One region of the Rhizobium sp. CC-YZS058 genome, then DNA from elsewhere that is predicted to be linked to it. Evidence: riboswitches for the same ligand, from Rfam matches in the RefSeq annotation. Region 1 holds a riboswitch; the other holds the start of a gene.
What was found. A riboswitch is a leader RNA that binds a small molecule or an ion and turns the genes downstream of it on or off. The one in region 1 is predicted to bind S-adenosylmethionine.

Region 1 (9,100 bases):
GCAACTTCCTGCGGGCCCGTGCCCTTGTGTGCCGGACCCCAACGGATGGCTGGAGCGGAACGCTGACCACGCAATGCCTGGTCGGCGGCGACGATCCGGCGCTGTGGCTGGCCGAAAACGGCTGGGCCGAAGCCGAGCCGGGGGCGCCGCTGGCCGCAGCCGTGGAAACCGCCAAGTCGCTGGGCAAGGGCTTCTACCGCCCCGTCAGCGCGCCCGACTCGCGGATGGGCGGCCCCATGCCGGGCACCGTGCCGCCGTCCGACGATCCCTTCGCCGATACGGCCACCGGCCAGGACGCCGCTCCCGAGATCGGTCGCTAGGCATGCGCCCCCTTCCCCAATCAGCAGGGAGCCCGCCTTGACCTCGCATCTGCCCGCTGAGGATGCGCTGATCTATGCCATGGTCATGATGTCGGCCGTCGATCGTGCCATGTCGGCAGGCGAGCTCGAGCAGATCGGTGGATTGCTGCGCACCCTGCCGGTCTTCGCTGATTTCAAGACCGAGCGGCTGGTGACGGTCGCCGAAGATTGCGCGGTGCTGCTTGCCGGACCGGAAGGGCTCGATATCGCGCTCGAACTCATGCGCGAGGCCCTGCCGCCCCGTCTGCGAGAAACGGCCTATGCGCTGGCGGTGGAGATCGCCGTCGTCGATGGCCGCATTCGCAGCGAGGAGATCAGGCTCCTGAAACTGATCAGCGACCGGCTCGACCTCGACCGCCTCGTCTGTGCCGCGATCGAACGTGGCGCCCTTGCCCGCTAACGACGCTAGCCGCGGGAGAAGCGGCCCGCTCGCTCAGTAAATGCCGGTCGGGAAATAGCGCAGATAGATCTCGTTCAGCCGGCCGCTGCGCGACAGCTCCAGCAGCGCATGGTCGAGCGCCTGGGTCAGCGCCGGCTCGTCCTTCCGCGTCATCAGCGACAGGCCTTCGCCAAGGAAGCGCTGCGACATATAGGCTTCTCCCACAAGCTGGCAGCAGCCGGCGGCCTCGCTGCCTGCCGTCCAGAAGGCGAGCTGAAGGCTGTCGGAAAAGACGGAGCCGACCTCTCCGCGCTTCAGCGCTTGCAGAAGCGCGCTGCGCTCGGGAAAACTCTGCGCGTCCCTGCCGGGAAAGAAGGCTTTGAACATCGCTTCATGCGTGGTGCCGGCGACAAGGCCGACAGGCCGTGCGAGGAGGTCCTCCACGCTGGGTGAGGCGGGAAAAGCCTTGCGGTTGGCCGCGAAGCGGGCGGGGAGACGCAGATAAGGGCGGCTGAAGCCGAAGCTGCGGCGCAGCTCCTCGGTCACCGCCACACCGGCCATGACCACCTCGCCCTGCCGATCGCTTAGGCCCGGTTGCAGCTCCGCGAAGGTCATGGCCTGGATCTGGCACTTCGGCTGCACCTCGAGCACGCGACAGATCTCCCGCGCCAGATCGACATGGAAACCGGAGAGGCGGCCGGACTGGTCGATGAAGTTGAAAGGCGGGAAATCGACCGTCGTCAGAAAGCGAAGCCGAGGCAGCACGCTCAGATCCGGCTTGGCGATCCGCTCCCGACTGTCGAAGGCCAGCGGCAGATCCTTGACGGCTTCCTGTGCCCGGAGAGGCACGCCCGCCATGCCCAGAAGTAAGCTTAATAAGAAAAGACTGAAACGCAGGCGTTGCCGCAGGGCCGATCTCGTCATTATCATCCGATCTCACGTGATGGAGGCACTGTTTCAAGCTTCTCGACGGGATTTGCAATGCGTCCTTCAGACTATCTCGCCCCACAGCCGCTGGCCAGAGCCGAGACCGCACCCTGCAGCCCGACACGACCGAGCGACAGCTTCTCGGCCGAGCAGATCGAGGAAGGTCGGACCCTGCTCCGCTTGGGCGTGGCCGGCGGCATGGTTGCGACGCTGATGTGGCAGGCCCAGGCCCGCGGCACGAGCGTGCATCGGGAAGCGCTGGCGAGCGGTCTTGTCGACGAGGCCGCCCTTTTCGAGGCAATGGCCAAAGATCTCGGCCTGCCATTCCGGCGAGAGATCGACCCCAACCAGGTCTCCACCCCGCACCATCTCGACAGCCAGCTTCGCCGACCGGAAATGCTGCGCGTCTATTCGGCCGATCAGCCGCCCATGACCGTCATCGCCCCGACGCTCGCCATTTTTCCGAGGCTGAAAGCGCGGCTGGCCTCCCGACCGGCGCTGGCATCCATGCTCTCGATTGCATCGCCCAGCCTCCTGCGCGACACCGCCTGGAGAGCGGGTGAGCAGCAGCGGCTGCAACAGGCCACCGACACGCTGTTTCGCACCGATCCCGATCTCAGCGCCCGTGTTCTCTGGCGGGGGTGGCAGGGCTTCCTGCTGGGTCTTGGTCTCGCCGTTTCGCTCAGCAGCCTCGTCCTCGCCCCCTTCGGCTGGATTCTCGCCGTCCATGGTCTGTTGACGAGCGTCTATTGCCTGCAATTCCTGCTGCGCGTTTCGGCCTTTGCCGCCACGCGCCGCGGCCAGCCTGCGCCCCGCATTGCAGAGGGAGAGAGGCTGCCTGTCTATTCCATTCTGGTGGCACTTCACGACGAGGCCGCCGTGGTGCCGCAGTTGATCGCCGCACTGAACGCTCTCTCCTGGCCTCGCTCCCGGCTGGACATCAAGCTGGTCTGCGAGGCGGATGACGCAGCGACCCTTCGGGCAGTGGCGGCACAGCGGCTCGGCCCCGACTATGAGGTCGTGCTGGTGCCGCCGTCGCACCCCCGCACCAAGCCCAAGGCGCTGCAATATGCCTTGCCCGGCGTGCGCGGAGACTATGTCACCGTCTATGATGCCGAAGACCGCCCGCACCCCGACCAGCTGCGCGAGGCATTGGCCGCGTTTCGCACCCTGCCGGCGGAGGTGGCCTGCCTTCAGGCGCCGCTCGTCGTCAGCAATGCCCGCAGCTCCTGGCTGAGCGCTCTCTTTGCGGTCGACTATGCCGGGCTTTTCCGTGCCCTCCTGCCGCTGCTGGCAAAACTCGAAGCGCCCCTGCCGCTCGGCGGCACGTCCAACCACTTCAAGACGGACCCGCTGCGCGCGGTGGGCGGCTGGGACCCGTTCAACCTGACCGAGGATGCGGACCTTGGAATGCGCCTGCACCGACTGGGGTACCGCACCGGCGTGCTCAGCCTGCCGACGCTGGAGGATGCGCCGGTGACCCTGCCTGTCTGGCTTGGGCAGCGCACCCGCTGGTACAAGGGCTGGCTGCAGACCTATATCGTGATGATGCGCAAACCGGGTCGGCTCCTGGCCGAACTCGGCCCCCGCGCCTTCCTCCTCGCGCAAGTGACGATCGGCGGCATGCTGCTCTCTGCGCTCGGCCACCCGCTCATTCTGGCTTTCGTCGCCTATCTGCTCTTCGTTCTCTCGACGGGCTCCTCGCTGATCGGCAGGACGATGTCCTCCACTCTGCTCGTAATCGACCTTTTCAATCTTTTCGGCAGCTATGCCATTACCATTGGCCTTGGGCTGGGGGCCATGCAACGGGTGGAGAAGCGGGCCGTGGGATGGCGCTGGCTCCTGGTGCCGGCCTACTGGTTGACGATTTCCGCTGCAGCCTGGTCCGCCGTCCGCGACCTCCGCCGCCGCCCCACCGCCTGGCAAAAGACGCCGCACCGCCCGGCGGAGAAAAGCGACGTCGGACATGGCCTTGAATGAAGGCTCGCGGTCGGCACCGCCAAAGCGTTCGAGGTCCTCCAACAACGGAAAGCCTCCACGGGCGAGCCCGTGGAGGCCAAAGGGCTAGGTTCTTGAAAAAACCGGCGGCGTCACCGGCGCTCGATGTGTAGCGATGCGATCGGCCCGGGACTGTTCCGAAGGAAACATCTTGCGCGACATCCTGACCTGGCCGCAGGGTAACACGCTTTCAGACGGCAACCCGCCATGGCCGTCGCATAAACACGAAGGCGAAGAGAACAATCGTCTAAAGAAGAAAGTCGCCTTCTGATAATTTCGTCACGTTTTGCAAAACGATCGAGAAGTCAGCCTGACCGTCTCCGTTGATGTCGCCGTAAATCTTCGCTTGTGACGACGACGTTTCATAGCGTACCTCACCAGCGAGGCCGTGGAAGACATCCTCGCCGACGAACGTGAAGCTCTGATTTCCAGCCGCACCGAAATTCGCATCGATGACGCGGAGATCAATTCGGTCCCCCTTGGTGAAGTCGAAAATGGTATCGCGTCCGCCCGAAGAGACTGTCGATTCTGTGATGCTATTGTAAACGAACGTGTCCAGACCGCTGCCACCGTAAAGCAAGTCTGCACCTATCGAGCCATGAATTCTATCGTTGCCCGCGTTGCCATACAGCGTGTCATCGCCAGCATACCCCCTCAGGAGATCAGCGCTTTGACCACCGATCATGGTGTTGTTACCGGCAAAAGTCCTGCTGTCAGCTGTGGATGTCGCCGTGGCGTTGACTTCGATGATCAGCGGATGATCGGAGATATCGACCTTGATCTCGCTAACACCGTAATACGTGGCGATGATCGACGTGCCGAGGAGCGGATCGTAGACGTCAACTCTCCCCTCAACCGAACCAAAGGTGACAGTTACTGTCGAGGTCGGGGCAACGATCGCGGACTGGGATAGCTGGCTCCAGATGATCGGTTCCGACCAGACCACCAGATCGACGGATCCATTGGTTTTGCCCAGAACGAGATCTTGTCCCCGGAACGGCATCCCCTTCAAGCAATAGGTAAAATCTTCATTGCCGAGTGAAGTGGTCGCGTATTCATTGTCGGACAGAATAGTTGTTAGGTTGTGTATTGCTGTGGCAGCTAATTTCGGCGTGCCGTCAGCATTGAAAAGACCGTAGTGACTGTTTGCACTACTGGGGCGTAAGTCCGGCTGGAAATCATAGAGTTCATAGAGATAGGTTTTCGCGACCCCCTGATCGAAGGCCGACATCAGGGTGTCCAACGTGTACTTAGCTTGAACGATCTCGCTCACGCCGTTGTACCAGTAGCTCTCCAACGTGTTGTAACCAGCTTCCGTTATAACGACCGGCTTGTCGGGCGCAGAAATTTTTGCGAAGTCGATGAGGTACTCCAGAGCTGCGGAAATATTGCTGGTCGACATCGCGTATGCATGCGAATTCGCATAATCCGTGAATGAGGAAAGATCACCGAGCTGCTTGAAAAGATCGGCATTTGTTGCGCCGATCGACACATTGTAGACTGGGATGTCTTTCAGGATTTCTGACTGTTTTACAGCGCTGTAGAGCTGCTTTTGAACCTCGGCGGCTGACGCAATCGATTTCACTCCACCCACGCTGACCGCATAGATATTGACTTCGTTCGGCCCTTCGATCGCTGCGACACTGCCTGGATAAACCTTCTCCAGCGCCTCGAGCCCGGCAATAAAACCGGCAACGTCCACAGTTTGCTCGGTCAAATGCGGCACCGGCGTGAAATCGAACTTGATGCCGTTCTTCGCGAGAACATTGATGCTGGCAAGGCCGGATGCGTAGGAAGGCAGGTGAGTGCGCACAAGATCGACACCCAAATAGCCAAGGGCCGCAGCGACCTTTGTAGGATCGGCATAGGCCGTTCCACTCTGTCCGACATGAACATTGATACCAATGGTCTCAACAAAAGTTCGTGCCGAGGCAAGTGTCCTGGTCTGAACAGTCGTCATCATCGCGCCTTTCAAGCAAATACAGTCGCGGTGAAGACTCCCTTATAGGTACTAATATTTTCAATTTGGAAACGTTATAATTGCGCAGATCACCTGCGTTCCACATAGCCAACTTTCGTAGCTGCTAGACAACGATTATGAAGGGGTTAACACCGACGGCAACAGGAACGCATGGATGACGTCGGCGAGGCTGAGCGTGCGAAGCAGAAAGGGTTGCGTCAAACAGTTCTTGGCCAATACCAGATCACCGGCAGGTGGGATGAACACAGTGCCAGTCGCAGAGAATGCCCATAGGTAGTGGCTTGAAGCTGCGCATGGAACGAAAGACAAGCCTCTATGGAGCGGGTAGCGGGAATCGAACCCGCGCGTTCAGCTTGGGAAGCTGACAGGCTACCATTACATCATACCCGCAACGCAGCGAGAGCTTTCCCCCATGCCGGCCGGCCTGTCAAGGCCGCCAGTCAGGCGCGGCGGGATGGGCGGGGCTATTCGGCGCGGAAATGCTTGGAAAGCTTGAGGCCCTGGGCCTGGTAGTTGGAGCCGGCGCCGAGGCCGTAGAGGCTGCGGGGACGTTCCAGCATATGCTCATAGACCAAGCGTCCGACGATCTGCCCATGTTCGAGGATGAAGGGCACCTCGTGGCTGCGAACCTCGAGCACCGCACGGCTGCCGCGGCCGCCGGCCAATTCATGACCGAAGCCCGGATCGAAGAAGCCTGCATAATGAACGCGGAATTCGCCCACCAGCGGATCGAAGGGCGTCATCTCGGCGGCATAGAGCGGCGGAACATGCACGGCCTCGCGGGAGACGAGGATATAGAACTCATCGGGATCGAGGATCAGTTCGTCGGAGCCGCGGGCATAGAGAGGCTCCCAGAAGTCATAGATCCCGTGGCCGGCCTTCTTGTCGACATCGACCACCGCCGTATGGTGCTTGCCGCGATAGCCGATCAGCCCATCGGGACCCGTGCCCTTGAGGTCGATCGAGAGCGCGATGCCGCCGCCGGACACGTTGGGGGCTTCGCTGGCAACCAGCGTTTCGCGGGCATGGAGGTCGAGAAGTTCGGCTTCGCTCAGCAAGGCTTGGCCAACGCGAAAGCGGATCTGCGACAGGCGGGAGCCGCGCCGAACGATGACCGGGAAGGTGCGCGGCGAGATTTCAAGGTAGAGCGGTCCCCGATAGCCGGCGGGAATCTTGTCGAACTCCTGCGCCCGGTCGGTGATGACGCGGGTGAAGATGTCGAGCCGGCCGGTCGAGCTCTTCGGATTTGCGGAGGCCGACATGGCGGCCGGCAGATCGAGCCGCTCCATGAGTGGAACGATATAGACACAGCCCGTTTCGAGCACGGCGCCATCGCTCAGATCCACCACATGCAGCTTCAGTCGGTCGAGCTTGTCGGCGACCAGATGGCCAGGGCCCGGCATGAAGCTGGCGCGGACCCGGAAGGCCGTGGCGCCGAGGCGCAGATCCAGGCTCGCCGGCTGGATTTGGTCGGGATCGAGCGGTGCCTCGCTGATCAGCGCGCCGCTTGCAAACAGGCCCTCAATCGCGCCGTCCGCCAGAATGCCGTTGTCGCGCGTCATCGTCCGGCCACCCTTATGCTGCCCTTCATCATCCCGGCGGACAAAATCAGACTAGCCAGATTGACGCAAGCGCGAGCCGGCAGTATGCAAGCCGAATTCCGTGGTGATTTGGCCGGCCGGCTTGCAGCCACGTTAAACAAGTAGCTAAAAAGGCCGGGTGGAAACCGGCCTCATTTTGCGGCCGGTTTTTTTGTTTGAAGGCGATGTTCGATGAGCAATTCCTGGCGCCCGGCCACTCAGCTCGTTCATGGCGGAACCACGCGCTCCAACCATGGCGAAACCTCCGAAGCGATCTTCCTGACACAAGGCTTCGTCTACGAAACCTCTGCGGCTGCCGAAGCGCGGTTCAAGGGCGAGACGGACGGCTTCATCTATGCCCGCTATGGCAGCCCCACCAATGACATGTTCGAGAAGCGCATGTGCATGCTGGAGGGTGCGGAGGATGCGCGCGCCACCGCCTCCGGCATGGCCGCGATCTCGGCCGCCATTCTCTGCCAGCTGAAGGCGGGAGACCATATCGTCGCGGCCCGTGCGCTTTTCGGCTCCTGCCGCTGGGTCGTGGAAACCCTGGCGCCGAAATACGGCATCGAATGCACGCTGGTCGACGGGCGCTTCATCGAGAACTGGGAAAAGGCGGTTCGTCCCAATACCAAGGTCTTCTTCCTGGAAAGCCCGACCAATCCGACGCTGGAAGTGGTCGACATCGCCGCAGTGGCGAAACTCGCCGACAGCGTCGGCGGCAAGCTGGTCGTGGACAATGTCTTTGCGACGCCGCTGCTGCAGAAGCCGCTGGAGCTCGGCGCTCATGTCGTCGTCTATTCGGCCACCAAGCACATCGACGGCCAGGGCCGGTGCCTGGGCGGCGTCATCCTTTCGTCCAAGGACTGGATCGACGAGCATCTGCACGATTATTTCCGCCATACCGGCCCGTCCCTGTCGCCCTTCAACGCCTGGACCCTGCTGAAGGGCATCGAGACGCTGCCGCTGCGCGTCGGGCAACAGACGGCCAATGCCGCCCTGGCAGCCGATTTCCTGGCCGATCAGGCACAGGTGGCGCGCGTCATCTATCCGGGCCGCAAGGACCATCCGCAGGCCGAGATCATCGCCCGCCAGATGAAGGGCGGCTCGACGCTCGTCTGCTTCGAGCTGAAGGGCGGCAAGGAAGCGGCTTTTGCCCTGCAGGACGCGCTGAAGATCATCCGCATCTCCAACAATCTCGGCGATTCCAAGAGCCTGATTACCCACCCCGCCACGACGACGCACAAGAACCTGACGGACGAAGCCCGCGCAGAACTCGGCATTTCGCCCGGCACCGTTCGCCTTTCGCTCGGCATCGAGGACGGCGCCGATCTGGTGGAAGACCTGGCACAGGCGCTGCGCAGCGTTTCGGCCTGATCTGCAAAGCCGGACCGCGGCAGGTCTGCCCTGCTGCGGCCCGTTTCGATCGCGCACAGCAACACGCATCTGTTATCGTTCGGGAAACGATCTTGTCTTAGACTTCAGCCAGGAACGCTGGAGACTTTGGAAGCATGTACCGCGCGCTGACACGCGATATCGAGGTGACAGTCGAGCCCTATTATCTGGAAGAGCAATCTGACCCGGACGATGGTCGCTATGTCTGGGGCTATCGCATCCAGATTGCCAACCATTCCTCCCGAACCGTGCGGCTGATGACCCGCTACTGGCACATCACCGATGAGAACGGGCAGGTGGACGAGGTCAACGGGCCGGGCGTGATCGGCGAACAACCCGTGCTCAACCCCGGCGAAAGCTTCGAATATTCCTCCGGCTGCCCGCTCGACACACCCTCCGGCATGATGTTCGGCCACTATTCCATGATCACGGCCGATGGCGAAACCTTCACCGTCGATATTCCGGCTTTCTCGCTGGATGC
Region 2 (9,100 bases), 320 kb from region 1:
GGGCCTGGTGGACCGCATGCCGGCGCTGAAAACCTTCTTCATCCGCCAGGCGGCAGGCCTCGCCTCGGACCGAGACCCGCGCCTTCTCTCCGGAAAGCCGATCTGAACCGCGGCTTCAGTCCTCGATCTTGCGCGCTTCGGAGATCAGCATGATCGGAATGCCGTCCCGAATCGGATAGGCAAGCCGGGCGCGTTCGGAAACGAGCTCCTGGTCTTCCGGATGATAGCTGAGCCGACCCTTGGTCAGCGGGCAGACGAGAAGCTCCAGAAGCTTGGGATCCACCCGCCGCATCCGCTCTTCCATGGCCGCCTCCGTTGTTCCGCGCCTTACTGCAGCGTGGTTTCGCCCGTTCCGAAGTCGCGCGCAAGCACGATCTCGGTAATGGCGATCAGCGTATCGGCCCGCGTCTTCAGATCCGGCGCTTCCAGCAGGGCCTGCTTCTCCGCCGGGCCATAGGGCAGCATCATGGCCATGGAGTTGACCAGCATGACATTGCCGGCGCGTTCCACGCTCTCCCAATCGGCTTCCAGCTGGTTGGTGTCGAGATAGGCCTTGAAGGCGGCCAGAAGAGCCTGGCGATCGACCTGGGTCTCGTCCTCGCTCGCCGTCAAATCACCCGCGAAGGGGGCGATGTGGAAGCTGCGGTAGCCCTTGACCGTCGGCGCCTCATCGAACAAGCGGAAGCGGCAGATGCCGGTGAGCGAGGTGATGTAGCGCCCATCCTCCATCTCGGCGAAGGAGGTGATGCGGCCGACGCAGCCGACCTGGCAGAGCGCCGGCGGCGGCCCGTGCGGCGTCTCGTCGCGGGGTTCCGTCAGAGAGGGCTGGATCATGCCGATCAGGCGGTTGCCGCGCAGCGCGTCGTCGAACATGGCGAGATAGCGTGGCTCGAAAATGTTCAACGGCAGCTGCGCGCCCGGGAGCAGGAGCACGCCCGTGAGCGGGAAAACCGGAAGTGTTTCCGGCAGATCCTGCGGCCTCAGATACCGCGCATTCCCGACCTGCATCTCGAGCGATCCTCCCCATCCGGGCGGCCGCTGGCGCATTCTCCGCCCCGGCCGCATGGTCATCAAGACATGGAGCGTCTGCCATGAATCTCAAGTGAGGGTCGCGCAGACGACCGGCTCGAGGCCGGCCTGGGACGCGATATCACGAAAAGAGAATGGCAGAGAGCTTGCGGCGTGCGGCCAGGGTCGCAGGGTCGGCAGCACCCCAGACATCGAAGAATTCCAACAGCGCCCGGCGGGCCCCATCGTCTTCGAACGTGCGGTCGCGCCGCATGATCGTCAAGAGATGATCGGCGGCGGCATGGCGATCGCCCTCGACATTGCGGATCTTGGCGAGTTTCATGCGGGCGGCGTGGTCATCGGGATCGGCGGCGAGCGTTGCTTCCAGCGCCTTCGGATCGCCGAGCTTGCGGGCCTCGTCGATCTGGTCGAGCCGCTTGAGAACGGCCTGGATGGCCGGATCGGCCGCCTGCTCGTCCGGCAGTTCCGACAGAAGCTCGCGCGCTTCGGCAAGACCATCGGTCTCGATCATAACCTCGGCAAGCCCGACCCGCGCGCCGACCGAGCCCGGGTCAACCTGCAGGATGGAGGCGAAGAGCCCGGCGGCATTCTGCAGGTCGCCAGCCTCTTTCAAAGCCTTGGCCTCGGCAAGGGCTGCCTCGATTTCGGCAGCCTGATCATCCACGGCCGGACCGGCGATCCGTTCGATGAAGGCGCGAATCTGGCTTTCGGGCACGGCGCCCATGAAGCCATCGACCGGGCGGCCATTGGCAAAGGCGATCACGGCCGGGATCGACTGGATGCCGAGCTGGCCGGCGATCGAGGGGTGATCGTCGATGTTCATCTTGACGAGCAGAACCCGCCCGCCTTCCTCCTGGACCACCTTTTCGAGAACCGGCGTCAGCTGCTTGCAGGGGCCGCACCAGGGCGCCCAGAAATCGACCAGCACGGGCTGCTGGCGGGAGGCCTCCAGCACATCGGCGGTGAAGCCCGCCGTCGTCGTGTCCTTGATGAGCGCGCCGGCCTTGCCCGAAGCAGCCGGCTGCGGGGCGGGCTTCGGCTGCGCCGCGCCATAGGTCGCCGTGCCGCTCATCTGCCCACCGAAACTGCCACCGTAGGAATTGCTGCCGCTCATCGGATCCTCCTGTCACGGGTCTTCAGGACACGCGTCCGCCCGGCTCTTTTCGCACCCAAGATCGTATGTCAGGCGGTGACTTTCAAGACAAGCGGGGCATGGCCGGTGGCCTCGGCGAAGCGGATCAGATCTCTCGATGCGATGGAGGTGGTGGCGTCATTGCGCAGCGGATGGCAGTTGACAATCTCTTCGGCCATCAGGTCCGCATCGAGCACCAGGGTCACCCGCTTCTCCCGATCGTTGATGACGCCGAAGGCCGTGACGGAGCCGGGCACAACGCCGAGCAGCGCCATCAGCGCCTCCGGCTTGCCGAAGGAGACCTTGCCGGATGCGCCGATGAGCGTATGCACCGTCTTCAGGTCCACCACCGCATGCTCCTCGACCGTCAACAGGAAGTAGCGATCCTTCCGGTCCTTCACGAACAGGTTCTTCGTGTGCCCGCCGGGAATCTCGTCCCGCAGCGCGACCGATTCGGCCACGGTGAACACCGGCTGGTGCCGCTTGGTGCTATGGGCGATTCCAAGCTGGTCGAGAAAGGCGAAAAGCCCCTCCTCGCCCATCGGCGCCGTGCCGTCTGCCAGAACGCCGCCCAACTCGGTCTCGCTTACTGCTTCCTCGCTCATGCCCGTCTCCTTCGCCGCCGGCGGTCTCCGTTCTCCGCTCCTGACTAGGCGCTTGGGGCGGCAAGGACAATCGCAGGCGCGACGCTGGAGCCCGCAGCAGCGCCCTTTCCGGCATGCGCTTTCACGGCACTGTCAAAAATCTTCCCCGCCCCGAATTTTCCCTGTTGCATTTGAAAATCCGCTGGTCCATATAGCGCCCGTCGCCGCAAGAACGGCGCCGCCCACGGTCACCACTTACCCCAGACCATGGTTTACGAGCGGGTGTAGCTCAGGGGTAGAGCACAACCTTGCCAAGGTTGGGGTCGAGCGTTCGAATCGCTTCACCCGCTCCAATCTCTCTTCTACTCCGTGAGGAATGACGCCTAGAGCGGCATCGGTCTTAGCCTCGTCGATTTGCCTATCGGTATTTCGTGCATCGACGGAGGAGAAAGCAGCTCAGTAATTTTCTCAACATCTGGCCACCTTGCAATGATGGTCGCCGCTGTCATGTGCAGAGGGCTCTTCTGATAGGCTGGCGCTAGAACGAAGCCATGCAAGCCAGCAGAACGGAGTGCCGCACGCTCGGCGCTATTCCTCAGAACGCGGCCGTCCCCGGTGATGAAGATCCAAAAATCTTTCGAAGAACGCAGCATCTCGATCCACTCTATGTCGGTAGAGTTGCGCCCGTTTGGAAGACCCGGAACATCGCGAATGTGGAAGGCCTCATGTCCAAAATGGCTGATGAAGCCATGGAGGGTTGTCGCCAGGATCGGGGCTGTGCAGTTGTCGAATAGCACCTTCATGCTGCCTGCAGCTCGTCGAGTGCTGCCTCGAATTCGACCGCACGCCGCACCGATGACGGATCAACATCATAGGCGAGGGCAGCTCGCAGGACGCCTTCGTTCCGGGCGGCGGCTGCGAGGATCGATGTCGGCACGCTAGAGACGGCGTCGATCGGCTGGCCGAAAGATCGGGACGGGTCAACAACAACATTGAACCGACGCCCGCGTGGCCACCACAACTCGGGACGTCCATTGGCCATGAAATCGACGGTTTTGAGGATCGGGTCTAGAACGCCGCTGAACTCGTACTGTCGCCGGAAAAGGTTGAGCAACCGCTCGTGCTCCAACCCCTCGCCGTCTGTCTCGACCAGTTTGAGAAATATCTCGCGACCATCGGTTCGAAAACGATCGGTCGAAAGAGGATAATTCTGTCCTAGGGCCTCCTTCGCCGCAACAATGGCCGCGCGGATCCTTGTCGACGGAACGCCATACCGGATGAAGGCGTCAGCGACCCGCACTTCCATCAGGTCATCAAAACTTAAAACGACTTGGAGATCGTCGCTGTCAATCGCCGTCTCCCAGAGAGGGGCGTATTCAACCCCTTTGGCGATATACCCTTGAAGCCAACGGCGTATGGTAGCTGGGCGAACGTTCAAAAGTCGCCCCGCTTCCGCAGCGGTATAAAGACCCAAGCCGATCAATCTGTCCATCAAACACTCCACGCCAATAGAGATGCCGTGGCGGCCCGTAACGTCAACCTCTATTTTAGCGATTTCGAGCGATCGTATCCCCGCAGGCTCTCGCTTCGCCCTCAGCTCCGCATGAACACATAATCCGTTTCCTGCCGCAGCACCTCGCCCGGGCGCAGCACGGCCTTGGGGAAGCCTTCGTGGTTAAGGGCGTCGGGCCAGGTCTGGGTTTCCAGGCAGAAGCCGGCGAAGGGCGCGTAGGGGCGGTCTTCGAGGCCGGGGACCGGGACGTTCAGTTTCCAGCCGGTGTAGAACTGGACGCCGGGCTCGGTGGTGCGCACCTCCAGCGACACGCCGGAATCGACGCTGCGCACGAAGGCGACCGAGCGCTTCACCTGACGCTCGCGCGACAGGCAGAAGTTATGGTCGTAGAGGATCTTCTCGCCTTCCGACTGGCGCTTCATCGAGGTCATTTCGCGCAGGTCGAAGGCCGTGCCGTCGACGGGCGCCACCTCACCGGTCGGCACCTGGCGCTCGTTGGTCGGCAGGTAGTGATCGGCGGCGATCATGATGTCGTGGTTGAGCGTGCTCGCCCCGCCGTCAAGGTTGAAATAGCTGTGCTGGCAAAGATTGGCGATGGTCGGCAGATCGGTCTCGGCCTCGTAGGTCACCGTCAGCACGCCTTCGCCGGAGAGGCGATAGGTGCAGCGAATGTCGCAATTGCCGGGATAGCCCGCCCGCCCGTCGGGATCGGTGATCGTCAGCGTCACGCTGTCTTCGCTCTGCCCGGCCAGCGTCCAGAGCCGCTTGGCCGTGCCGTCGCTGCCGCCGTGAAGATGGGTCACGCCCTTCTCGTTCAGCTCTAGCTGGTAAGTGGTACCATCGATCGAGAAACGACCCTCGCCCGTGCGGTTGGCGCAGCGGCCGGGTGTGGCGCCGAAATAGGGCGAGTGCAGCCGGTAGTTCTCGAAGGTTTCGAAGCCCAGGACCAGCGGCGGCTGGTGGCCGTCGAGCCGGAGATCCTGAATGACCGCGCCCCAGGTGAGGATATGGGCCGTGAGACCGCCGCCGCTGATGCGGATGCGATGCACCGCCTCGCCGGAAGGCAGATGCCCGAACACCTCGTTTGCGCTGCCGTCGCTCATTCCCGTCTCCTTCACTGCCTCGACGCCCGCTCCGCGGGCAGCGGCAACCTGCTGCATTTCGTTCGTCGCCGCAACATGTGTTCGCTGCGGCGAACGTATCAGCGCCCCTTGCCGATCTCGGACAACTCATAAGGGGTCGTCTGATAGATGTCGTTGATCCAGTTGCCGAAGAAGAGATGGGCATGGCTGCGCCAGCGATTCTGCGGCGGAAGCTGCGGATCGTTGTGCGGGAAATAATCATGCGGCATCTTGATCGGCACGCCGGCATCCACATCGCGGAAATACTCGTCCGCCAGCGATGTCGAATCATATTCGACATGGTTGAACATGTAGAGCCGGTTGCCCGCCCGCTCGGCCACCAGGCAGACGCCCATCTGCTCGGACTCCATCAGGATCTCCAGCCCCGGCACGCGGGCAATGTCGGCGCGGCGCACCTCCGTCCAGCGCGAGACGGGGATCTGGAAATCGTCGGAGAAGCCGTTCAGATAGACGGAGGCCGGATTGAGGTTCTGGTGACGATAGACGCCGAAGGCCTTTTCCTTCAGCGCATGTTTCGGCACGCCGTGGAAATGGTAGATCGCCGCCATCGCACCCCAGCAGATGTTGAGCGTCGAGTGGACATGCGTGTTCGACCAGTCGAAGATCTCCCGCATCTCGTCCCAATAGGTCACCTCCTCATAGGCCAGCGTCTCCACCGGCGCGCCGGTGATGATCAGCCCGTCGAACTTGCGGCCGCGCACCTCCTCGAAGGTCTGGTAGAAGGCCAGCAGGTGCTCCTCGGAGGTGTTCTTGGCACGGTGGCTGCCGAGGCGGATCAGCGACAGCTCCACCTGCAGGGGGGAGGCGCCGACGAGGCGCGCCATCTGCACCTCCGTCTTGATCTTGTTCGGCATGAGGTTGAGAAGCCCGATCTGCAGGGGACGGATATCCTGCCGGATCGCGACCGTTTCGGTCATGACCCGCACGCCTTCCTGGACCAGGGTCTCGAAGGCGGGAAGCGTATCGGGGATCTTGATGGGCATCGTTCTCACCGGTTCTCAAGAGAGCCGGCCGGAAAGCGCTGCGAACGGCCCGACGGCCGCCCACGGCCCTTTAGCGACTTTTTTAACGTGGCTGCAAGCCGGCCGGCCAAATCACCACGGAACGGAGATGTTCATAATCCTCAGCCGAATTTTAATCAACACGCCTTTTATCAGGGCATGTTCGTGCAAGGTCCCGCTGAATTAATAGTCGGTTGAAACTATCAGAGGACACTGCGCGTACCCATGTAAGAGGAGGAGCATTGGCATGGGAAGTTTCGATGGCAGATGATGGGACACGCGCGGAGGCCACCGGCCCCGCGGATGCCGTCCTGGCGGAAGACAGACTGAAGCGGGCCACGCGCCAGGCGGCGCGCGACGGCGGCGCGCTCGATCTCAGCCTGTCCTATCGGCTGGGCGTAATGCTGCAGGCCTTCTGGGCGTCGGAGGTGCGGCTGAAAGTGCTGGGGCTCGCCTCGTTCCTGATCTTCATCATCCTCGCCACCGCCTATATGACGGTGATCCTCAACGAGTGGAACGCGCCCTTCTTCGACGCGATCCAGCGGCGCGATCTGCCCGAGTTCTTCCACCAGCTGGAAATCTTCGCGCTGATCGCCGGCATCCTGCTGCTGCTCAATGTCGTGCAGGCCTGGCTGAACCAGATGACCGCGCTCTACATGCGGGAAGGGCTGACCCGCGATCTGGTCAATCAGTGGCTGACGCGCAAGCGGGCGCTGCGGCTTGCCTCCCGCGGGCTGATCGGCATCAATCCGGACCAGCGCCTGCATGAGGACGCGCGCACGCTTGCCGAAAGCACCACCGGCCTGACGCTCGGGCTCATCCAGGCGACCATCCTGCTCGTCAGCTTCATCGGCGTCCTGTGGGATCTGTCGAGCGGCTTCGTCTTCCACCTGTCCGGCCACAGCTTCTCCATCCCCGGCTACATGGTCTGGGCGGCCGTGCTCTATGCCGCCTCGGCCTCGATCCTCAGCCGCATCGTTGGCCGCAAGCTGGTGCGCATCAATGCCGACCGCTCCTCGCGCGAGGCGGAACTGCGCTTTTCGCTGATGCATGCGAGCGAAAGCATGCCGGCCATCACCGTGGTCGGCGGCGAGGCGAGCGAGCGGCACCGGATCGGCGAAAGCATCACCGCCGTGCTGCAGGTGATGAAGCGCCTGGCGCTGGCCAATACCAATCTGACCTGGGTTTCCGCCGGATATGGCTGGGCGGTGGTGGTGGTGCCGATCATCGTGGCGGCGCCCGCCTATTTCTCCGGCGGCCTGAGCTTCGGCCAGCTCATGATGTCGATCGGCGCCTTCAACCAGGTGAATACGGCGCTGCGCTGGTATGTCGCCAATTTCGGCGCCATCGCCGAGTGGCGGGCAACCCTGATGCGCGTGACGGACTTCCGCCAGACGCTGACCGACATGGAGGAGGAGTACCAGCCCGAGCAGGCGATCGCCTATCGCGACACGGCGGGCCAGCTGACGCTCGAGCGGTTGGAGATTGCCAATGCGGTGGATGAGGCGCTGGCAAAGGCCGGCGGCTTCCGCCTGGTCGAAACGCCGGTGACGCTGCTGCCGGGCGAGCGGATCATGGTCAATGGCGACCATCACGTGAACCGCAAGCTGCTCTTCCAGGCGCTGGCCGGTCTCTGGCCCTGCGGCGCGGGCACGATCGGCCTGCCGAAGCAGGAAGAGATGATGTTCCTGCCGCAGACCGCCTATATTCCGGACGGGACGCTGCGCGAAGCGCTGGCCTTTCCCGATCCGGCCACGCAGTTTGCCGATGACGCCCTGCAGGCCGCCTTGACCAAGGCCGGGCTCGGCCATCTGTTCGGCAAGCTCGATACGCGGGCGCGCTGGGAAAAGGTGCTGACCACGGAAGAGCAGAAGGCCATTCCCTTCGTGCGGCTGTTGCTGAAGCGGCCGCGCTTTGCCGTGTTCGACGAGGTGCTGGAGGGCATGGAGCCGGACTGGAAACAGCGCATGACGCGGCTTCTGACCGGATTGCCGGACACCGCCATGCTCTATATCGGCCGCTCCGAAACCTATCTGAAGATCATGAAGCCGCGCGTCCTGCATCTGCGCGCCATCGAACCCGAGGCGGGCAGACAGGACGATCCGGATGACCGGGATCAGCCGCGCCCTGTCGCCAAGGTGGTCTGAGCGCGCCCTCCCTCGCGCTTAGCCCTCCAGCTCCTCGCGCAGCATTTCGAGCTCCAGCCACTCCTGCTCCATGGCCTCGACGCGGGCCCGCAGCGTTTCCAGCTCCTTGGCGAGCGTCGAGAACCGGGTCGGATTCTTGGCAAAAAGTGCGGGATCGGCCATTTCGGCCTCGCGCTTGGCAATTTCGCCCTCCGCCTTTTCCATTTCCTTGGGCAGGGTATCGAGCGCGAATTTCTGCTTGAAGGAAAGCTTGCCCTTGCCGCCACCGGCAGATTTCGCCGCAGGGTTGGCGTCCGCGGCCTTGGCCTTCTCGCTTTTTTCGGCGCGCTTGCGCTCCTCGGCCGCGCCCTTGCGCTGCGCCATCATGTCGGAGTAGCCGCCCGCATATTCGATCCAGCGCCCGTCCGGCGCGATGGGATCGGCAGGGGCGATGGTCGAGGTCACCGTCCGGTCCAGGAAGTCACGGTCGTGGCTGACGAGGATGACCGTGCCGGCAAAGCCGGCGACGATCTCCTGGAGCAGATCAAGGGTCTCGATATCGAGGTCGTTGGT

Region 2: it holds a riboswitch for S-adenosylmethionine, as region 1 does, so the genes downstream of both, metA (homoserine O-acetyltransferase MetA) here and U8330_RS16155 (O-succinylhomoserine sulfhydrylase) in region 1, are expected to answer to the same signal.

Annotation. Positions count from the first base shown of each region.
Region 1 is NZ_JAYESJ010000001.1:3,366,093-3,375,192, forward strand. It holds gene U8330_RS16120 (hypothetical protein) at 1-320, shown strand, start outside; gene U8330_RS16125 (tellurite resistance TerB family protein) at 358-759, shown strand; gene U8330_RS16130 (transporter substrate-binding domain-containing protein) at 793-1,662, opposite strand; gene U8330_RS16135 (glycosyltransferase family 2 protein) at 1,720-3,645, shown strand; gene U8330_RS16140 (M10 family metallopeptidase C-terminal domain-containing protein) at 3,911-5,626, opposite strand; tRNA gene U8330_RS16145 (tRNA-Gly) at 5,961-6,034, opposite strand; gene U8330_RS16150 (2'-deoxycytidine 5'-triphosphate deaminase) at 6,109-7,206, opposite strand; SAM riboswitch at 7,297-7,375, shown strand; gene U8330_RS16155 (O-succinylhomoserine sulfhydrylase) at 7,417-8,601, shown strand; gene apaG (Co2+/Mg2+ efflux protein ApaG) at 8,736-9,100, shown strand, end outside.
Region 2 is NZ_JAYESJ010000001.1:3,685,020-3,694,119, forward strand. It holds gene U8330_RS17630 (ubiquinone biosynthesis hydroxylase) at 1-106, shown strand, start outside; gene U8330_RS17635 (Trm112 family protein) at 116-304, opposite strand; gene U8330_RS17640 (LON peptidase substrate-binding domain-containing protein) at 328-1,008, opposite strand; gene trxA (thioredoxin) at 1,151-2,143, opposite strand; gene U8330_RS17650 (prolyl-tRNA synthetase associated domain-containing protein) at 2,212-2,703, opposite strand; tRNA gene U8330_RS17655 (tRNA-Gly) at 3,024-3,098, shown strand; gene U8330_RS17660 (hypothetical protein) at 3,129-3,548, opposite strand; gene U8330_RS17665 (hypothetical protein) at 3,545-4,237, opposite strand; gene U8330_RS17670 (aldose epimerase family protein) at 4,339-5,361, opposite strand; gene metA (homoserine O-acetyltransferase MetA) at 5,460-6,383, opposite strand; SAM riboswitch at 6,434-6,511, opposite strand; gene U8330_RS17680 (ABC transporter ATP-binding protein/permease) at 6,803-8,548, shown strand; gene U8330_RS17685 (ABC-F family ATP-binding cassette domain-containing protein) at 8,567-9,100, opposite strand, start outside.